3 regions of the Streptomyces sp. NBC_00440 genome follow, and region 3 is predicted to be linked to each of the others. Evidence: riboswitches for the same ligand, from Rfam matches in the RefSeq annotation. Region 3 holds a riboswitch; each other region holds the start of a gene.
The links. A riboswitch is a leader RNA that binds a small molecule or an ion and turns the genes downstream of it on or off. The one in region 3 is predicted to bind cyclic di-AMP.
Positions count from the first base shown of each region.

Region 1: it holds a riboswitch for cyclic di-AMP, as region 3 does, so the genes downstream of both, OHB13_RS17365 (M23 family metallopeptidase) here and OHB13_RS13920 (transglycosylase family protein) in region 3, are expected to answer to the same signal.
Region 2: it holds a riboswitch for cyclic di-AMP, as region 3 does, so the genes downstream of both, OHB13_RS28375 (M23 family metallopeptidase) here and OHB13_RS13920 (transglycosylase family protein) in region 3, are expected to answer to the same signal.

Region 1 covers NZ_CP107921.1:3,860,298-3,864,991, reverse strand. The annotation lists gene OHB13_RS17380 (ATP-binding protein) at 1-100, shown strand, start outside; tRNA gene OHB13_RS17375 (tRNA-Met) at 334-407, shown strand; gene OHB13_RS17370 (PP2C family protein-serine/threonine phosphatase) at 499-1,728, shown strand; cyclic di-AMP (ydaO/yuaA leader) riboswitch at 1,964-2,104, shown strand; gene OHB13_RS17365 (M23 family metallopeptidase) at 2,116-3,180, shown strand; gene OHB13_RS17360 (aldo/keto reductase) at 3,426-4,370, shown strand; gene OHB13_RS17355 (PrsW family intramembrane metalloprotease) at 4,486-4,694, opposite strand, start outside.
Region 2 covers NZ_CP107921.1:6,314,770-6,319,463, forward strand. The annotation lists gene OHB13_RS28365 (M16 family metallopeptidase) at 1-1,227, shown strand, start outside; gene OHB13_RS28370 (M16 family metallopeptidase) at 1,248-2,615, shown strand; cyclic di-AMP (ydaO/yuaA leader) riboswitch at 2,876-3,035, shown strand; gene OHB13_RS28375 (M23 family metallopeptidase) at 3,048-3,809, shown strand; gene OHB13_RS28380 (GntR family transcriptional regulator) at 4,039-4,694, shown strand, end outside.
Region 3 covers NZ_CP107921.1:3,115,316-3,120,009, forward strand. The annotation lists gene OHB13_RS13905 (DUF501 domain-containing protein) at 1-180, opposite strand, end outside; gene OHB13_RS13910 (FtsB family cell division protein) at 349-825, opposite strand; gene eno (phosphopyruvate hydratase) at 966-2,255, opposite strand; gene OHB13_RS13920 (transglycosylase family protein) at 2,542-3,252, opposite strand; cyclic di-AMP (ydaO/yuaA leader) riboswitch at 3,256-3,442, opposite strand; gene OHB13_RS13925 (LysM peptidoglycan-binding domain-containing protein) at 3,699-4,694, opposite strand, start outside.

The DNA.
Region 1 (4,694 bases), 740 kb from region 3:
CGGATTCGGCTGGCCTCTGGTCCGTTTCCTCGCGCGTACGGTCGTTGTCAGCCACTGTCCCCAGGGCGGTAAGAACGTACGCGCCGTCCTCTCCCGTTGACCCGTAGTCCCACACGGTCTACCGCTCCACAGGCCCCTGTCCTGCGCGTGAATGCGCAGGACAGGGGCCTGTGCGCGTGGGGGGAGGGGTGTACGTCAGGTGGGTGGGCCCGAACTGCCTTCAGCCACCGGGCAGTTGCCGTCGCCACCCTGGCCGGCCGGCTGCCGTGGGCGCGGGGTGCCGGGTCATGGTCAGAACCACCCCCGCGCATGGCGTAGAGTTGGGTTTACCGACGCGGGGTGGAGCAGCTCGGTAGCTCGCTGGGCTCATAACCCAGAGGTCGCAGGTTCAAATCCTGTCCCCGCTACTCAGATCGAAGGCCCAGCACTCACGTGCTGGGCCTTCAGTCGTTTCTCACCACCGCCCCGCCCCGCTCTCCCCCACTTGGCCGACGCCGAATCGCACACCGGCGTCGGTGCGGCCAGCCTGGTGGGGCGCGGTACCGTCCGCCGCTTTACGGACCGGGCAGGAGGGTACTGGTGGGGCAGCGAGAGGACTCGGGCCGGGCGCGCAGGTTCGTCCGGGCGCTGCCTGCCGTGCTGATCGCGGGCGGGGTGGCCTTCGACCAGCTGACGCCGTCCGCGTTCACCGCTGCCCCGTTCTTCGTCGCCGCGCCGGTGATCGCGGCCCCGCTCTTCTCGTACCGGGCCACGCTGATCACGGGGATCATCGCGGTGCTGGCGGTCGTGGGGCTGCACGGCTACGACGACACCTCGGCCAAGGCCTCGGCGATCACGGAGATGATCACCGTCGTCACGGTGTCCGTCGTCGCCCTCATCATCAACCGCGTCATCCGGGTCAGCGGCGAAGAACTCGCGTCGGCGCGCGTGGTGGCGGAGACCGCGCAGCGCGCCGTGCTGCCGGTGCCTTCCGAGCGGATCGCCGGGCTGCACATCGCGGCGCGGTACGAGGCGGCGCAGGCCGGCACCTTCATCGGCGGCGATCTCTTCGCCGTGCAGGACACCCCGTACGGGGTCCGGCTGGTGATCGGTGACGTACGGGGCAAGGGGCTCGGCGCCGTCGAGGCTGTGGCTGTGGTGATCGGGGCCTTCCGGGAGGCCGCCGAGCAGGAGGTGACGATCGAGCGGGTCGCTCAGCGGCTGGAGCGTGCGCTGACCCGTGAGGGCGTGCGGCGGGAGGGACTTGACGCCTTCGAGGGGTTCACCACGGCGGCGCTCGCCGAGATCCCGCGCAGCGATCAGGGCTTGATCCGGCTGCTCAACCGGGGCCACCCCGAGCCGCTGCTGCTGTACGCGGACGGGGGCATCCACCTCCTCACGCCGGCCGATCCCGCCCTGCCGCTGGGGCTGGCCGATCTGGCGGCCTGGCCGGACCAGGCGGACGAGACGGAGTTCCCGCCGGGGGCCACGCTGCTGCTCTACACCGACGGCCTGTCCGAGGCGAGGAACGCGCAGGGGGCCTTCTACGAGCCGCAGGAGCGGCTGCGCGGCCGGATCTTCCCGGGGCCCGATGAGCTGCTGACGGCGGTGACCGACGACGTGCGGCTGCACACGGGCGGGCGCTCCACGGACGACATGGCGCTGCTCGCGGTGGGCCGTCCGGGCCAGGGGCAGCCGGACCGGCGCAGGACCGTGGAGATCATCCACCGCGAACAACACGATCCGTAATCGAAGAGCACCCCTCTGCACAACACCGCATAACATTTGACGCACTATCAGAATCTCGATGTTTCCCGGTGGCTTCTGAAGGGTGATCAAGTCGCCCGAATCCGCCCCTTTATGCCCCGGTAAGTACAGGCCAAAGCCGTTAACGATCAGTCGGAACAGCTTGGAATCCGGCCCTCGCGTCTATTAACGTTCGATAACGCAGCGCGGTTGTCCCAGTCGTCGCAAGAGGCGGCACCGTGCGCACGCGCCGAATCCCGCAAGGGAACCGGGGAACCACCAATTGGGGTGAATCGGGCTTCTCCGTAAGGGCTGCCCGTAGGAGACCTTCCTGCTCCGAACCCGTCAGCTAACCCGGTAGGCGGTAAGGAAGGAAAGGAGTGCGCCTCCGTGGCGTCCAACAACCCTGCCCCCGAAACGCTTTACTTCCCGAACGACGATGCTCCCGGTTTCGGCGGTGAGGACGGCGGCACATTCGACGAGTGGAACCCCACTGAGGATTCCCTCCGTTCGGTCCGCGGTAAACACCGGGTCGCCAAGCAGCGCGGCGGACTCGCCCGCAGCTCGACGGTGCTCGGCGTCGGCGTGATCGCAGCCGTCGGTGCGGGCGGCATGGCCAGCGCCCAGAGCAAGCCGCCGGTCGCGATCTCCCTCCCCGACCTTCCGCAGTCCGTCAAGGACAAGCTGCCGGATGCCGAGTCGCTGCCCGGCGTGGGGACGCTGATCTCCGACCTCGACGGCGGTTCGTCGGACCACAGCGGTACGGAGACGGGCGCCGCCGACGCGGCGCTCAGCACCGCTGCGGCCACCGGCAAGGGCAGCGGGGACGCGGGCGAGGCCCTCCGCGCCCGGATCCTCCAGCAGGCCGAGCAGCAGCAGGGCGCGGTCGACGACGAGGCCAAGGCGGCAGCCGAGAAGGCAGCCGCGGACAAGGCGTCGGCGGAGGCCGCGAAGAAGCAGGACGAGGCGGCGGCCAAGGAGAAGGCGGCCAAGAAGAAGGCCGAGGCGGAGGCCAAGGCCAAGGCGGAGAAGGAGCGGCTCGCCAAGCTGGCGGCCAGCTACTCGCTCCCCGTCTCCTCGTACACCCTCACCTCGCGGTTCAACGACGGCGGTTCGATGTGGTCGTCGGGCCACCACACCGGCCTCGACTTCGCCGCCCCGACCGGTACCCCGATCAAGGCCGTGCACAGCGGGACGGTCAAGTCGGCCGGCTGGGCCGGGGCGTACGGCTACCGCACGGTCATCACGCTCGACGACGGTACGGAGCTGTGGTTCTGCCACCAGTCCTCGCTGGGGGTCAGCGCCGGCCAGAAGGTCAGCACCGGCGAGGTCATCGGCAGGGTCGGAGCCACCGGCAACGTCACCGGCCCGCATGTCCACGTGGAGGTCCGGCCGGGTGGCGGCGACCCGATCGACCCGATGACCTGGCTCCAGGGCAAGGGCCTCAACCCGTAACTCTCAGCCCGTACTCTCAGCCTGTAACCGCGGCCCCGCCCCTGCGCGTACCGCCGCTGCACGGCGACCCGCACCCCGGCAGTCCTGACGGCATCCCCCCGGCGTCAGGGCTGCCGGTCCGCTGTGTGCGGGCACCCGGCCGGTCCGGCCCCCGCGTACGGCCGGTCCTGCGGAACACCGGCGGATCAGCGGGACAGCGCCGGACCAGCGGAATAGTGCCGGGCCGCCGCGGGGTTGACCGACATATGACTTCTCTCCGCTCACTCGGCTCCTCCGACCTCAAGGTCTTCCCGCTCTCCCTCGGTGGCAATGTCTTCGGGTGGAGCGCCGACGAAAAGCAGTCCTTCGACGTGCTCGACGCCTACACGGCCGCCGGCGGCAACTTCATCGACACCGCGGACACGTACTCGGCCTGGGTGCCCGGCAACAAGGGCGGTGAGTCCGAGACCGTCATCGGCAACTGGCTGGCCGCACGGGGTAACCGGGCCGACGTGGTGGTCGCGACCAAGGTCGGCGCGCATCCGCAGTACAAGGGGCTGTCCCCGGCGAACATCAGGGCCGCAGCCGACGAGTCGCTGCGTCGGCTGCGCACCGACTACATCGACCTCTACTACACGCACTTCGACGACCCGTCCGTGCCGGTCGAGGAGATCATCTCCACCCTCGACGAGCTGGTGAAGGCGGGCAAGGTGCGCGCCATCGCCGCGTCCAATGTGTCTCCCGAGCGGCTCGACGCCTCCATGGCGTTCTCCGAGAAGGAGGGGCTGGCCAGGTACGTCGCTCTCCAGCCGCACTACAACCTGGTCTCCCGTGACACCTATGAGGGCGGGCTCCAGGACGCGGCGGCCCGGCACGGTCTGGCGGCCGTGCCGTACTACGCGCTGGCCTCCGGCTTCCTCACCGGCAAGTACCGGCCCGGTGTGGACGTCGACAGTGTGCGGGCCGGCGGTGCGGCCCAGCACCTGGGGACCGAGCGGGGACCGAAGGTCCTGGCCGCGCTCGACAAGGTCGCCGCGGCGCACGGCGCCGAGGTGGCGACCGTCGCCCTGGCGTGGCTGGCCGCTCAGCCGACCGTCGTCGCGCCGATCGCTTCGGCGCGTACGGTCGGGCAGCTGCCCGCGCTGACGGCCGTGGCCGAGCTGAAGCTCACCGACGCCGAGGTGGCGGAGCTGACCGCGGCCTCCGCCTGAGAAACCGGATCCGGCCACGAACCGGATCCGGCCACGAACCGGATCCGGCCACGAACCGGATCCGGCCCGGAAGCGGATCGGCCACGAACCGGATCCGGCCGGGGTGCCGTGGGGGTCAGTGCTGGTACGGGTTGTAGCCGCCGTAGTGCAGATGCGGTGGCGGCACCCGTATCCGCCCGGTCGCCTCCGCCGCGTAGAGCAGCGCGGGCCCCGCGATCTCCTTGCGCTGCCAGAGGTGGTGCAGCAGCTCCTGCTCGCGCGCTTCGAAGTCCGGGCCCACCACGCCCCGGTGGGCCCTGTGCCGCAGAAAGGCGAGGGTCGTCG
Region 2 (4,694 bases), 3.2 Mb from region 3:
CGTACCGGACTCGCCCACCTCTTCGAGCACCTGATGTTCCAGGGCTCCGGACAGGTCCGGGGCAACGGCCACTTCGAGCTGGTACAGGGGGCCGGGGGCTCGCTCAACGGCACCACCAGCTTCGAGCGCACCAACTACTTCGAGACGATGCCCACGCACCAACTGGAGTTGGCGCTCTGGCTCGAAGCCGACCGGATGGGCTCCCTCCTCGCCGCGCTCGACGAGGAGTCCATGGAGAACCAGCGGGACGTCGTCAAGAACGAGCGGCGCCAGCGCTACGACAACGTGCCGTACGGCACCGCGTTCGAGAAGCTGACCGCCCTCTCCTACCCCGAGGGCCACCCGTACCACCACACGCCGATCGGCTCCATGGCCGATCTGGACGCGGCGACGCTGGAGGACGCCCGCGCGTTCTTCCGTACGAACTACGCACCCAACAACGCCGTGCTGTCGGTCGTCGGCGACATCGACCCGGAGCAGACGCTCGCCTGGGTCGAGAAGTACTTCGGCACCATCCCCTCCCACGACGGCAAGCAGCCGCCGCGGGACGGCTCGCTGCCCGACACCCTCGGCGGTGAGGTGCGCGAGGAGCTGTACGAGGAGGTGCCCTCGCGTGCCCTGATGGCCGCCTACCGGCTCCCCGAGGACGGCACCCGCGCGTGCGACGCGGCGGACATCGCGCTGACCATCCTGGGCGGCGGCGAATCGTCGCTGCTCCACAACAGGCTGGTGCGCCGGGACCGTACGGCGGTCGCCGCGGGCTTCGGCATGCTGCGGCTCTCCGGCGCCCCCTCGCTCGGCTGGCTGGACGTCAAGACGTCGGGCGGTGTCGAGGTCCCGCAGATCGAGGCGGCCGTCGACGAGGAGCTGGCCCGCTTCGCCGCCGAAGGCCCCACGGCCGAGGAGATGGAGCGCGCGCAGGCCCAGCTGGAGCGCGAGTGGCTCGACCGGCTCGGTACGGTCGCCGGCCGTGCCGACGAACTGTGCAGGTACGCCGTGCTGTTCGGCGACCCGCAGCTGGCGCTGACCGCTGTGGGCCGGGTGCTGGACATCACCGCCGAAGAGGTGCAGCAGGTCGCCAAGGCCCGGCTGCGCCCCGACAACCGGGCTGTGCTGGTGTACGAGCCCGCCACCGCCGATGAGCCCGAAGAGACCAGTGCGGACGGCGCGTCCGACGAGGCCACCGCAGCCACCGCAGCCACCCAGAGCACAGAGGCGGACCAGTGACCGACCCCGCGGCCGTGATGATGGCCTTCCACCCGCAGCCCCAGGCGGGTGCGCCCAGGCCCTGGGCCTTCCCGGCCCCCGAGCGCTCCACCCTGCCCAACGGCCTGACGGTGCTGCGCTGCCACCGTCCCGGACAGCAGGTCGTCGCGGTCGAGATCAGCCTCGACGCCCCGCTGGACGCCGAGCCCGAGGGGCTCGACGGCATCGCCACGATCATGGCGAGGGCGCTCTCCGAGGGCACCGACAAGCACAGCGCGGAGGAGTTCGCCGCCGAGCTGGAGCGCTGCGGCGCCACCCTCGACGCGCACGCCGACCACCCCGGCGTCCGGGTCTCCCTCGAAGTGCCGGTCTCCCGGCTGCCCAAGGCGCTCGGTCTGCTCGCCGACGCACTGCGGGCGCCCGCCTTCGCCCCGAGCGAGGTCGAGCGGATCGTGGGCAACCGGCTGGACGAGATCCCGCACGAGCTGGCCAACCCGGCCCGCCGCGCGGCCAAGCAGCTCTCCAAGGAGCTCTTCCCGGCCACCGCGCGCATGTCGCGTCCGCGCCAGGGCACCGAGGAGACGGTGGCGCGCATCGACGCGGCCGCCGTCCGCGCCTTCTACGACGCCTACGTCCGGCCGGCGACCGCCACCGCCGTGGTCGTCGGCGACCTGGCGGGGACCGACCTGGACGCGGTGCTCGCCGAGAGCCTCGGCGAGTGGAAGGGCAACGCGGGCACGCCCCGGCCGGTGCCCCCGATCACCGCGGACGACACCGGCCGGGTGATCGTCGTGGACCGGCCGGGAGCGGTCCAGACCCAGCTGCTGATCGGCCGGATCGGCGCCGACCGGCACGACCGTGTCTGGCCGGCCCAGATCCTCGGCACGTACTGCCTGGGCGGCACGCTCACCTCCCGTCTGGACCGCGTTCTGCGCGAGGAGAAGGGCTATACCTACGGCGTGCGGGCCTTCAGCCAGGTGCTCCGCTCCGCCCCCGACGGCACCGGCGCCGCCATGCTCGCCATCAGCGGTTCGGTGGACACCGAGTCGACGGGCCCCGCGCTCGACGACCTCTGGAAGGTCCTCAGGACGCTGGCCGCGGGCGGGCTGACCGACACCGAGCGGGACATCGCCGTACAGAACCTGGTGGGCGTCGCCCCGCTGAAGTACGAGACGGCCGCCGCGGTCGCGGCCACGCTCGCCGATCAGGTCGAGCAGCACCTGCCGGACGACTTCCAGGCACAGCTGTACGCGCGCCTCGCCGCGACCGGCACGGTCGAGGCGACCGCCGCCGTGGTCTCCGCCTTCCCCGCCGACCGGCTGGTGACGGTCCTGGTGGGGGACGCCGCGCAGATCGTGGAGCCGGTCAGGGCGCTGGGCATCGGCGAAGTGACCGTGGTCGAGAGCTGAGTCCCGGCCGCTCCGGGGCACCGGCGGCCGGACCGGATCTGCGGGGCCCCGGTGGGCAGTTCGTCCACCGGGGCCCCGACTGCATGCCGGGGGTGTGCGGGCCTCCGGGACGCGTGGCTGTGTACGCCTGCGGGTTGGCGTCTGTGGGATGGGCGTCTGTGGGATGTGCGACAAAATCCGCTGTCTGTTTGGCGCAACCAGGACGGACCACTTACCGTCACACTCGCTGTCCGTCGGACGTAAGCCGCAACCGCGGCGCCGGGCAGCGATCGCCGAGTCCCCGTCAGGCGCGAGCCCGGGGAGCCGGGGACCCACTCAGTCCCTGGGGTGAATCGGGGCCGCTCCACAGGGGCGGGCCCGTAGGAGACCTTCCTGCTCCGAACCCGTCAGCTAACCCGGTAGGCGAGAGGGAAGGAAAGGACCAGCCCCTTCATGGCGTTCAGCCGCCCTACCGGCAAGCACCGTGGCCCGAAGCGCCTGACCCGCAGGACCGCGGGCGTCGCCGGAGTCGCCACCCTCGCCACGGCCGGTGTCGTCGGCACCCTCGCCTCCCCGGCGATGGCCGACAGCGCGACGGTCTCCACGGCGCAGGAAGTCCGTCTCGACCGGACCATCCTTGTCGGTGACACCGTGGCCGACGAGATAGCCGCCCAGGCCACCGCACAGCAGCACGAGGCCGTGGCGAAGGCCAGGGCCGAGGCGGCAGCCGCGAAGGCGAAGGCCGAGCGCGAGGCCAAGAAGGCGGCCGAACAGCGCGCGGCCCGGACCGCTGCCCGCAAGCGCCTCAACGCCTATGTGGCCCCGGTCGCCAACTCGTATGTCTCCACCGGCTACAAGACCGGCGGCAGCCTCTGGTCGTCCGGCAGCCACACCGGCATCGACTTCCACGCCGCGAGCGGCACCCCGGTCCACGCCGTCGGCGCGGGCACGGTCGTGGAGGCCGGCTGGGGCGGCGCGTACGGCAACAACATCGTCATCCGGATGCACGACGGCACGTACACGCAGTACGGCCACCTCTCGTCCATCGGCGTCTCGGTCGGCCAGTCCGTCACATCGGACCAGCAGATCGCACTCTCCGGCGCCACCGGCAACGCCACGGGCCCGCACCTCCACTTCGAGGCCCGCACGGGCCCCGACTACGGCTCGGACATCGATCCCGTCGCGTATCTGCGCTCGCACGGCGTCAAGGTCTGAACCCGGCTGTCCCGTATGGCCCCGGCGCTCGTCGCGCCGGGGCCATACGCGTTCCGGGGTTCGCACGGATATCTTCCTCGCGCCGGGTGTTCGTACGTCCGGTTTTTGGCCGGCCAAAAGATATCCATGATTTACCGGGGGCCTTCGGGAATTAACATGCCCTGCCATAGAGTCGCCGCACAGGTGTGCACAGACCGCGATATGCGGGCGTCGATGCGGAGGTTCGGTCATGCGCGTTCCCGCACATTCGGTATGCACGGCAATCCGGGACGACATCATCTCGGGGGTGTACGAGCGGGGCGGCCGGCTGACCGAGGAGGTGCTCGCACGCCGGTACGGCGTCTCCCGTGTCCCGGTCCGCGAAGCCCTGCGGACCCTGGAGTCCGAGGGGTTCGTGGTCACCCGCCGGCACGCGGGCGCCTGTGTCGCCGAGCCGACCGAGCGGGAGGCGGCCGACCTGCTGGAGATACGGATACTGCTGGAGCCGATGGGGGCGGCGCGCGCCGCCCAGTGGCGGACCGAAGCCCATCTGAAGGTGCTCCGCGGCCTGGTCAGGCTGGGGCAGGAGCGGGCCGGGCGCGGCCAGGGCGAGGATCTGCGGTCGCTCGGCGGCTGGTTCCACGAGACGCTGGCGCAGGCGTCGGGCAGTTTGGCGCTGACCACGCTGCTCGGTCAGCTGCGGCAGAAGATCAGCTGGATGTACGCGGTCGACCAGCCGGCCCTTCCTGTCGTGTCCTGGGCGGAGCACGGCTCGATCGTGGACGCGGTGGCGCGCGGCGACGCGGAGCGGGCCCGCGCTCTGACCGCGGTGCACGCCGAACGCGCCATGGCGGCGCACCGGCTGCGGAAGCGGGGGCGCGTGAGGGATTCGCAACATGCTGTAAA
Region 3 (4,694 bases):
CGGGAACGGCGTGCCGTCCTCCAGACGCGGGGCCGTCTCGACGACGTCGGGGTTGCCGCACGGGCAGCGGTGCGCGATGGCGCGCAGCCCGCGGGGCGGTCGGCCGAGCTGCTCCTTGAACGCGCTGATGTCCGCGTCGGTGGGCTCGGTACGGTCGGTCTGCGGAGGGGGCGTTTCCATGCCTGCCTTGGATCTGAGTGCTGGTGAAGTGAGTGCCGGTGAGCTGAGTGGCTGTGAACTGAGTGCCGGTGAACTGAGTGGCTGTGAACTGAGTGCCGGTGAACTGAGTGGCTGTGAGACGTGTGGCCGGCAGCAGCCGGTGGGGCGCACGGCCGGTGCCGGCCCCGCCTAGGGGGCCTTGGTGCGGTCCGCGCTGTCCACGCCGTCCCACAGGTTCGAGTACCAGGGCCGGTCCGCCGCGCCCTTGCCGGCGGTGCGCCGGGTGCGGGCGTCGGGATCGACCATCGTGTAGTTGGTCTCCCCCGGCCGTACGTAGTGCAGTTGCTCACGGGCCAGCCGCTCCACGTACGCGTTGTCCTGGAGGCGGGCCTTCTCGTCCCGCAGCTCCTCGACACGCGCCCTCGCCTCGCTCACCTGGCGCCGCTGGTCGGCGATGTCGCCGCGCTGCGAGACGTACTGCCGCATCGGATACGCGAGCGCGACCACCAGGGTGCAGAGCACCATGAGCAGTATCGCCGCCCGGCCGGTGAGCCGGGGCCTGCGCGCCTGGCGCCTGGACTGGGAGCGGTAGACACGGGCCGCGGTCTGCTCACCGAGCACCTTGAGTCTGGTCGCGGTGGAGAACCGGTCCCGGTTCCCTGCCATGCCGCCTCCCCGTTACACACGCACGTCCGTCCCCGGACACGGTACGGGACCGGGCACGGGGACGGCTGCGCGTGGCTGCGCCTTTGCTGCTGATTCAGCGCTTTATTCAGTTCTTCGGCGGTGTCAGCTCTGCGGCGGTGTCAGCTGGAGCGGAAGCGCGGGAACGCCGAACGGCCCGCGTAGACCGCGGCGTCGTCGAGGATCTCCTCGATGCGCAGCAGCTGGTTGTACTTGGCGACGCGGTCCGAGCGGGCCGGGGCGCCGGTCTTGATCTGGCCGCAGTTCACGGCGACCGCGAGGTCGGCGATGGTGACGTCCTCGGTCTCACCGGAGCGGTGCGACATCATGCACTTGAAGCCGTTGCGCTGCGCGAGCTCGACGGCGTCCAGGGTCTCGGTCAGCGAACCGATCTGGTTGACCTTGACGAGCAGGGCGTTGGCGGAGCCCTCCTCGATGCCGCGGGCCAGCCGCTCCGGGTTGGTGACGAAGAGGTCGTCGCCGACGATCTGGACCTTGGCGCCCAGCTTGTCGGTGATGACCTTCCAGCCGTCCCAGTCGTCCTCGTACAGCGGGTCCTCGATGGAGACGAGCGGGTACGAGGCGACGAGCTCCTCGTAGTACTCGGTCATCTCGGCGGCCGAGCGGGACTTGCCCTCGAACTCGTACTTGCCGTCCTTGTAGAACTCGGAGGCGGCGACGTCGAGCGCGAGCGCGATGTCCTTGCCCGGCGCGTAGCCGGCCTCCTTGATGGCCTCAAGGATGAGGTCGAGGGCGGCGCGGTTCGACTCCAGGTTCGGCGCGAAGCCGCCCTCGTCGCCGAGACCGGTCGACAGGCCCTTGGTCTTCAGGACCTTCTTGAGGGTGTGGTAAACCTCGGCGCCCCAGCGCAGCGCCTCCGAGAAGGACTCGGCGCCGATCGGCGCGATCATGAACTCCTGGATGTCGACGTTGGAGTCGGCGTGCGACCCGCCGTTCAGGATGTTCATCATCGGAACGGGCAGTAGGTGCGCGTTCGGGCCGCCCAGGTAGCGGAAGAGCGGGAGGTCGGAAGCCTCGGAAGCGGCGTGTGCCACGGCGAGCGAGACGCCGAGGATGGCGTTGGCGCCGAGCGAGCCCTTGTTCTCCGTCGCGTCCAGGTCGAACATCGCCTGGTCGATCAGGCGCTGCTCGGTGGCGTCGTAGCCGACGAGCTCCGGCCCGATCTGCTCGATGACGGCGAGGACTGCCTTCTCGACGCCCTTGCCCTGGTAACGGTTGGGGTCACCGTCGCGGAGCTCGATGGCCTCGAACGCACCGGTGGAGGCGCCGGACGGGACGGCGGCACGGCCCGTGCTGCCGTCGTCGAGGCCGACCTCGACCTCGACCGTGGGGTTGCCTCGGGAGTCCAGGATTTCCCGGGCTACGACGACGTCGATGGACGGCACTAGCATCTCCTTCTGGGATGTGACGCTATGGGCGCAGGGTCTCTTTGGCCTTGCGGCACGAGCCTAACCGGCTCGGAGCCATAGGCCTGCAGGGCGCCCGGACCCTGGGACGAAAAAGGGCCCAAAAGATCGTATGACGGTGTGAAAGTCACCAAATTTACCAGACCGTGACCACCTCACCGCCCCCGCCGGGCCGCCGGACGGAACCGGGACGCGGCTCCGGCGGAGAGACCCCCGGCCCGGCGCGTACGGGGGAGTCGCGCCGGGCCGGGGGTGCTGGGGAGAGCTGATATCAGCTCAGGTGGAGCTGCTGACCGGGGTAGATCAGGTTGGCGTCCTTCACGACGTCCTTGTTCAGGTCGAAGACCTTCTTCCAGCCACCGGAGACGTGCTCGGCCTTGGCGATCGTGGAGAGGGTGTCGCCGGCCTTGACCTTGTACTCGCCGTCACCCTTCTGGATCTTGGCGGGAGCGGCGTGCCGGGGAGCGGCGTGCTTCGGGGCGGCCGGCGCACTGGTGCGGGCCTCGCTGCGCGAAGCGGCCTGCTGGTCGCTGTGGCTGCTCTGCTGGTCGGCGCTCGACGAGGAGGAGCCGCTGTTCGAACCGGTGGAGACGTCCGGGCTCGGACCGCCGCTGGTCAGGCCGCCGGCACCGGCGCAGGACCAGGCGCCCGGACCCTGCATGGCGAGAAGCTTCTCGGCGGTGGCGATCTGCTGGCCCTTGGTGGCGAGGTCGGCACGCGGGGCGTACTGCGTACCGCCGGCGGCGGCCCAGCTGGAGTTGTTGAACTGGAGGCCGCCGTAGTAGCCGTTGCCCGTGTTGGTGGACCAGTTGCCACCGGACTCGCACTGCGCGACGGCGTCCCAGGTCGAGACCGAAGCGGCGGAGGCCGAGGTCGCCCCGATCAGCGGTACGGCCACAGCGGCACCGGCAACACCGGCGAGAGTGGCGACGCGGACGGCCTTCGAGGGGCGACGGTGCTTGGACTTGCTGGAAAACAGCATGAAGAATCTCCTCACCGACGCCTACGAGGTGAGCTGTCGGGTTCGGGCCAATGAGTTGCCCGGCTGCGCGGCCTAGCGCACAGCTTCACCCCAAGCCGGTCCCGGTTCGTGCCGTTCTCTGACTCTGAACGGACGGCCGGCCCCGGCGCTTACCTGGGTCCCCCGCTCCTGCCTGCGGCGCTTCTTAGCGTCACTGTTTCCCTTCGACCGATGGCAGGATTCGGCGTGGCGATCGAAGAGGCCCGCGGTGCGAGCGGTCTGACCGTAATCACAGGACCCCCCGATATTCAAAGATGAACATCGGGGAGCAAATCCCTGGTTTACGACCCCGCGTGACCTGTTTCCGCAGGTGAGGTGCGGCGTACGCCGGGCGGACAGTCCGGACATTCAGCAGCGCCGACGAGAGCCATGTCTCACTCGAACAGAAGCGGACATACAGGTCCGAACTACCCCTGATTTCGGTCGAGATCAAGGCTCTGGCCAGGAACGATGAAGTCCGGATCGCCTCCGACGGTCCGATGGTTCGCCGCGTAGAGCGCGGGCCATCCGCCGGGCAGATCGTGCGCCTCCGCGATGGACCACAGATTGTCACCCGCGCGGACGGTGTAGCTGCCGTCCGTACGGGCGTCATCGCGGGACACCTCCCCGCCGCGTGAAGCGTGCCGCCCGGTCTCGTCATGGCTCGCTCCGGAGCCACCGGTGGCCTCGCCGCCCCGGTGCTTGCCGCCCCCCGGGGCGTCACCGGAAGCAGGACCGGCGGGTGCCGCCGAGTCCGAGGGGCCGGGCGTGGCGGATGCGCTGGGGCCAGAAGTGCCCGAAGTGCCCGAAGTGCCCGAAGAGCCTGAATCGCCGGAAGAGTCTGATGTGTCCGATGAGGGGTCAGATGTGGGGGATGACGGGGCCGATGAGGAGGACGGGGCGCCCGAAGGGGAATCGGACGGGCTCGGACTCGCCTGCTTCGACGGCGCGTGCTTCGACGGTGTCTGCTTCGAACCGTCCGCGTCCGTGTCCCCGCCCGCCGGGTCCTTGGCGGAACCGGTCGGCTTGGCCGAATCGCTCGGCTTCGCGGAATCGGTCGGCTTCGCGGGGCTCGGGCTCGCGGTGTCCGGGGAGCCCGGGTCCACGGAGGCGCTGTCCGCGTCGTCCTTCGTCAGCCCGGCGATGGCCGCACAACTGGCCCAGGGAGTCGCACCCTCGGCCGCGTACACCTTCTTGGCCACGGCTATCTGCTGGGAGCGGCTGGCCAGGTCGGGGCGGGCCGCGTACTGCCCGCCTCCGTACTTGTCCCAGGTCGCCTGCGAGAACTGGAGGCCGCCGTAGTGCCCGTTGCCGAGGTCGGTGCTCCAGATGCCGCCGCTCTCGCACAGCGCCACCCGGTCCCAGGTCGTGGCGTCGGCAGCGTGGGCGCCGGTCGACGCCAGCAGCGGAAGGGCGATGGCCGA